DNA from 2 places in the Streptomyces sp. AA4 genome. Region 1 is predicted to be linked to the other one. Evidence: riboswitches for the same ligand, from Rfam matches in the RefSeq annotation. Region 1 holds a riboswitch; the other holds the start of a gene.

Region 1 (3,266 bases):
CGGCCGGGATTTCGGAGAAGCCTTGCACGCCCAGCGAATTCTGCACGGTGACCGCGGTGAGCGCGACCAGTCCGTGCACGCCGTTGGCGAAGAACGTGCGCAGGTCGGCCTGCACGCCCGCACCACCGCCGGAATCGGATCCGGCGATGGTGAGGGCGGTGCGAGGGGTGAGGCTCACTGGTTGACCACGGGCAGGTAGACCTTGTTGCCCTGCTCGGAAAACTCCGCGGACTTCTCGGCCATGCCCGCCTCGATCGCCTCCACGGACGACAGACCGTGCTCCTCGGCGTACTTGCGCACGTCCTGGGTGATCCGCATCGAGCAGAACTTCGGCCCGCACATCGAGCAGAAGTGCGCGGTCTTCGCCGGTTCCGCGGGAAGCGTCTCGTCGTGGAAGGACCGCGCGGTGTCCGGGTCGAGCGACAGGTTGAACTGGTCGTTCCACCGGAATTCGAAGCGGGCCTTGGACAATTCGTCGTCCCAGTCCTGCGCGTACTGGTGGCCCTTGGCGAGGTCGGCGGCGTGCGCGGCGATCTTGTAGGTGATCACGCCGGTCTTCACGTCGTCGCGGTTGGGCAGGCCCAGGTGCTCCTTCGGCGTGACGTAGCACAGCATCGCCGTGCCGTACCAGCCGATCTGCGCCGCGCCGATCGCCGAGGTGATGTGGTCGTACGCCGGGGCGATGTCCGTGGCGAGCGGGCCGAGCGTGTAGAACGGGGCCTCGCCGGTGAGCTTCTCTTCCAGCTCGACGTTTTCCTTGATCTTGTGCATCGGCACGTGGCCGGGGCCCTCAATCATCACCTGCACGTCGTGCTCGCGGGCGATGTGCGTCAGCTCGCCGAGGGTTTCCAATTCGGCGAACTGGGCACGGTCGTTGGCGTCCGCGATCGAGCCGGGGCGGAGGCCGTCGCCGAGCGAGAACGTCACGTCGTACTCGCGCAGGATCTCGCACAGCTCGGAGAAATGCGTGTACAGGAAGGATTCCTGGTGGTGCGCGAGACACCAGGCCGCCATGATCGACCCGCCGCGGCTGACGATGCCAGTGACCCGGCGCGCGGTGAGCGGGATGTAGCGCAGCAGCACGCCGGCGTGCACCGTCATATAGTCGACGCCCTGCTCGCACTGCTCGATCACGGTGTCGCGGTAGATCTCCCAGGTGAGCTTTTCCGGCTCCCCGTTGACCTTTTCCAGCGCCTGGTAGATCGGCACGGTGCCGACCGGGACCGGCGAATTGCGCACGATCCACTCGCGCGTCTCGTGGATCCGCTTGCCGGTGGAGAGGTCCATGATCGTGTCGGCGCCCCAGCGGGTGGCCCACACCATCTTGTCGACCTCTTCCTCCACAGAGGACCAGACGGCCGAGTTTCCCATGTTGGCGTTGATCTTCACCAGGAAGTTCTTGCCGATGATCATCGGCTCGGTCTCCGGATGCTTGCGGTTGACCGGGATCACCGCGCGCCCGCGGGCGACCTCGTCCCGCACGAACTCCGGAGTGCAGCGCTCGCGCGCGGCGATGAACTCCATTTCCCGGGTGATCACCCCGGCTTTCGCCCAGCCGAGCTGGGTGTTGTGCTCCCGCCCGTCGGCCCAGCCGGACCGAAGCGGGTGCAGTCCATTGTGGACATCGATGTTCGCGTCCGGATCGGTGTAGGGGCCGGACGTGTCGTACACGTCGAAATGCTCCCCGTTCGACAGGTCGATCCGCCGAGCCGGAACCCGCAGCCCGGATTCGGTGCGGTGGTAGACCTTCCGCGAGCCGGTGATCGGCCCGGTGGTGACGGACGGGGCGATGGCACCCTGGTTTTCCAGCGTCGTCAACGACGTTCACTCCCTACGCCGGCATTACCCGGTCAGGTTCATGCGGTCGGTGACGCCGGGTGTCCGCGAGATGGACACCAGTCACCCTCTCAGCCCGCCAAGGCGCGAGCTCCCGCGTTGCATTCGGTTGAGGTTGCTCGTCCGACGATGCCATGGCGCCTAGGCCGGACACAACCCTCCCGCCCGTCTGGCCGAAGGACGACGAAGGCCTCCTCGGCGATTCCGAGGAGGCCTTCGGGGAATTCGGCGCGGGTCAGGCGTCCGCGGGTTCCTTGGGCGGCAGCCAGGTCAGCCCGGGCACGCCCCACTTGTTCTTCTTGAGCATCTTCTTCGCCGCGCGCGCGTGGCGGCCGACGAGACGGTCCAGGTAAATGAACCCGTCGAGGTGATCGGTCTCATGCTGGAGGCAGCGCGCGAAGTAGCCGGTGCCCTCGACCTCGATCGGATTGCCCTCGACGTCGAAACCGGTCACCTTCGCCCATTTGGCGCGTCCGGTCGGGTACGACTCGCCGGGCGCGGACAGGCAGCCCTCCCAGTCGTCGTCCGGGTCCGGCATGGTCTCCGGGATCTCGGAGGTCTCCAGCTTCGGGTTGACCACCACGCCCTTGTGCTCGACGCCCTCGTCGTCCGGGCAGTCGTATACGAACACCCGCAGGTCGAGCCCGATCTGGTTGGCCGCGAGGCCCACGCCCTCGGCCGCGTACATGGTCTCGAACATGTCCTCGACGAGGGCGGCGAGCTTGTCGTCGAACTCGGTGATCTCGCGCGTGGGCTGGTGCAGCACGGGTTCGCCGGCGATGCAGATGGGGTGGACGGTCACGGACGCCGAGTTTAGTCGGACCCTTCTGGTACACCTGGATCGGACCGTGACGCGCCGTGTCGGATGCCCATGTCGAGCATGGGTTCCGTGGTTCAATGACGCCCGCGGAAGGACTGCCGACACCGATTGCGAGGACCGCATGGACGCCGCGGAGTCGATGGCTGGGAACCAGCCGTCGCCGCCGGAAAATGTCGGTGGCCTGACCGAACGCGAACTGGACATTCTCGCGTTCGAGCGGCAGTGGTGGCGCCACGCCGGGGCGAAGGAGAACGCCATCCGGGAGCGCTTCGGACTGTCCTCCACCCGTTACTACCAGTTGCTGAACACGCTGCTGGCCAAGCCGGAGGCCGTCGCGGCCGATCCGATGCTGGTCAAGCGGCTGCGCAAAACGCGCGCCGCCCGTCAGCGCAAACGCGGGGCCCGGCGGTTGGGGATCGAGCTGTCATGAGCGTCTTCTCGGGACTGTCCAGGCCGTTGAAGGCCGCGGGCGTCGCGCTGATCGGGGTCGCGGTGGTCGCCGCCGTCATCGGCGGGATCACCGTGCTCAACACGAGCGGGGACCAGAACGCCGGACCGACCACGTCCGGCGAGCCCACCGCGCCCGGCGGATCGTCGTCGGCCGCGCCGG
Region 2 (3,266 bases), 590 kb from region 1:
AGCCGCTGACGGTGTCCGAGCTGGCCGCGCACGCGCATGTCACGGACCGGCAGATCACGCGCGTCTTCAAGGCGGAGTTGGGGATGACGCCTGCCGCCTACGTCGAACACGCGCGCGTCGAGGCGGCGAGGCATCGGCTGGAGACGACGGATGAAACTCTGCCGAGAATTGCCCGGAACTGCGGATTCGGCACTGTTTCTACTCTGAACCGGTCGTTTCGGCGGACGTTGACTACGACGCCTAACGAATACCGGGAGCGGTTCCGGATCGGTTAGCCCCGCACTGGAGTATTCCTTGCAGTACAACACTTCCCCGGCCGAATAGCTGGCCGGTCCTTCGCTACGATCGGTCCCCTCATTCAGCGAGGGGGTTTGAATGACGAAAAAACAGCCGTCCGCGATGGCGCCGCCGTGGACCTATCGCGACGACGTGCTGAGCTACACCTGCTACCTCGCCGGCTTGATGGCCGACAACGCCGATCTCGGTCAGGTCGAAGAGGTGCTCGCGCCGTTTCCCGGCCGGAACGCGACCGGCGAGCGGTTCTGGGCCACCGGGGCGGTCGTGGTTTCGGACTTCCGGGCGCTCGGGGACGGCAGCTGGAGCGTCTCGACGCCGTTCGTGGCCGGGACGGGGGCGCTCGGGGTCGGGCTCGTGGCCGGTTCGCTGGTGGGCGGGGCGATCGCCCGGTCCCGGGCACGGCAGAGGGCGGCCGCGGCCGCGGTTCCGCGCTGGGTGCCGATCGAGCAGGGCGGGATCTACCTGAGCCCGCAGGGCTTCCATCTCTACACGCCGCGCGTGCACGGGTGGCACTGGAAGGCGATCACCGGCGCGGCGGTGGTCGCCCCGGCGGTCGTGCATGTGACAGGGAACAGCAAGAACGGCCCGGTCTCCTGGCTGATCCAGTCGGAGTGGGCCGAACTGCTGTTCGTGACCTGGGCGTACGCCGAGCACCCGCGGCATCCGCAGCTCGTCACCGGCCAGTGGCTGCCGCCGGGTTGGGTCGAGCACGCGAAGTGGCATCAGCGAGTCCCGGCGTTGCCGCCCGCGGACCCGGTGCTCTGAGGCGCCCGGCGCAAGGGCTCAGCCGAGCAGACCGAGCACCACCATCGACAGGAGGACGACAGCGGTCGAGAACGCCGCGACCCACGTGCGCTGTGCGGCGGTGAGCTGGGCAGATGTGCTGTTCATGGCGGGTCCTAGCGGGGCGAGTGCCGATGATTACCGCTGGGATAGCGCCTTGATCTAGCTCACTGTTACCGCTTGTGATCAAGGTCACGCCGGGTGCGCGCGGTGTGCCACAGCACGCCTCCCGCGGCGGCCACCATCAGGACGAACGAACCCATTCCCACCACGAGTGCCTGGACCATGCGGACCTCCTTCTCATCGTCTGTCCGGGAGACGCGCGAAGGGGCCTCTTGTGTTGCCAGGGTTGCCGACATCACACCTGGTCAGCGGGCCGCCAGCACCTCGTCGATCTGGCGGGCCAGCGCGAAATCGCGTTCGGTCAGGCCGCCGAGGGAGTGGGTGCTGAGGCGGAAGACGAGCGTGCGCCAGCGGATGTCGATGTCCGGATGGTGGTCGGCCTCCTCGGCGAGCTCGGCCACCCGGTCGACCACCTCGATCGCCGCCGGGAAGGACGGGAGTTCGGCGGTCCGCACGATCGTCGCGTCCTCGCGCCGCCACTCCGGGACGGTGCCGAGGGCCTGGTCCACTGCCGAGTCGTTCAATAGCTGAGTCATCACTCCATGGTGTCGGCTACGCTGCGGCATTGCCACGGGAGTCCGGTACGCCGGGCTGAGAGGCGGGCCGTCAACCCGCGACCGTTCGCACCTGGATCCGGATCATGCCGGCGTAGGGAGGCCGTATCGCTCTCCCTCATCCGGCGCAGTGCAGGAGGGGAAGAATGATGTCGCGGACCGTCCGCACGGTGGCAGGCCTCGCCGGAGTCGCGGTGCTCGCCAGCGCCTGCTCGCTTTCCGGCGGCGACTCGGGCGGGTCGTCCGCGAGCCCGGACCAGAAGACGCCGACCGTCACGCTGGTCACCCACGATTCGTTCGCGGCCCCGCAGGACGTGCTCGACGCCTTCCAGCGCCAGTCCGGGATCAAGCTCAAGATCCTCAAGTCCGGCGACGCCGGCGCGCTCACCAACAAGCTCGTCCTCACCAAGGGCAGTCCGATCGGCGACGTCGCGTACGGCGTCGACAACACCTTCGCCTCCCGCGCGCTCAGCGAGGGCGTCTTCCAGCCCTACACCAGCCCGGAGGCCGACCGCGGTCCGCAGCGCTACTCCGTCGACCCGCAGCACCGGCTGTCGGCCGTCGACCTCGGCGACGTCTGCGTGAACATCGACCCGGCGTACTTCGCGAGCAAGGGGCTGCCGGAGCCGAAGAGCTACGACGACCTCGCCGACCCCAAGTACAAGGACCTGACCGTCGCGGAGAGCCCGGCCACCGCGTCGCCGGGGCTGGCGTTCCTGCTCGGCACGGTCGCGAAGTACGGCGAGGACGGCTGGAAGGGCTACTGGCAGAAGCTGAAGGACAACGGCCTCAAGACCGTGAGCGGCTGGGAGGAGGCCTACACCAAGGACTTCTCCGGCTCGTCGGGCAAGGGCCCGCGGCCGATCGTCGTGTCCTACGCCTCGTCGCCGGCCGCGGAGGTCGGCGAGGACGGCAAGCCGCGCACCAAGGCGCTGCTCGACACGTGCTTCCGCCAGGTCGAGTACGCGGGCGTGCTCACCAACGGCAAGCAGATCCCGCAGGCGCAGAAGGTCGTCGACTTCCTGTTGTCGCAGCAGTTCCAGACGACGGTCGCGGCCAACATGTACGTCTACCCGGCACGCCAGGGCGTCGAACTGCCCGCCGGCTGGGCCACCGCGGCTCCGCTGCCGCAGGCTCCGGCCACCATGCCCGCGGACAAGGTGCAGGCCGGCCGGGAGAAGTGGATCGGGGAATGGCGCTCGCTCATGGGCGCGTGATCCCCGCGCGCACCGTCGGGCTCACGCTGCTCGGCCTCCTGCCGGTCGCGTTCCTGGTGGTGTTCTTCGCCTGGCCGGTCGTCGCGATCGTCGGCCGGGGGTTCTCGGCGGGCGGCGTCGACACCGTGCTCGGCGACCCGCAGACGTGGCGGCTCGCCGGGTTCACGCTGGCCAGCGCGGCCGCGTCGACCGTGGTCGCGGTGGTCGCCGGGCTGCCGGTGGCGTACCTCCTGGCGAGGGTCCGGCTGCCCGGCGTCGGGCTCGCTCGCACGATCGTGCTGGTCCCGTTCGT

The links. Region 1 has a riboswitch for thiamine pyrophosphate ahead of thiC (phosphomethylpyrimidine synthase ThiC). Riboswitches for the same ligand answer to the same signal wherever they lie in the genome.
Region 2: linked by a shared signal. The riboswitch ahead of SSMG_RS32310 (thiamine ABC transporter substrate binding subunit) and the one ahead of thiC (phosphomethylpyrimidine synthase ThiC) in region 1 are both predicted to bind thiamine pyrophosphate.

Annotation. Positions count from the first base shown of each region.
Region 1 is NZ_GG657746.1:7,689,773-7,693,038, reverse strand. It holds gene thiD (bifunctional hydroxymethylpyrimidine kinase/phosphomethylpyrimidine kinase) at 1-178, opposite strand, end outside; gene thiC (phosphomethylpyrimidine synthase ThiC) at 175-1,764, opposite strand; TPP riboswitch at 1,812-1,944, opposite strand; gene SSMG_RS35020 (peptide deformylase) at 2,072-2,638, opposite strand; gene SSMG_RS35015 (DUF3263 domain-containing protein) at 2,778-3,086, shown strand; gene SSMG_RS35010 (LytR C-terminal domain-containing protein) at 3,083-3,266, shown strand, end outside.
Region 2 is NZ_GG657746.1:7,102,858-7,106,123, reverse strand. It holds gene SSMG_RS32325 (GlxA family transcriptional regulator) at 1-275, shown strand, start outside; gene SSMG_RS32320 (hypothetical protein) at 376-1,062, shown strand; gene SSMG_RS32315 (4a-hydroxytetrahydrobiopterin dehydratase) at 1,449-1,739, opposite strand; TPP riboswitch at 1,764-1,875, shown strand; gene SSMG_RS32310 (thiamine ABC transporter substrate binding subunit) at 1,907-2,974, shown strand; gene SSMG_RS32305 (iron ABC transporter permease) at 2,950-3,266, shown strand, end outside.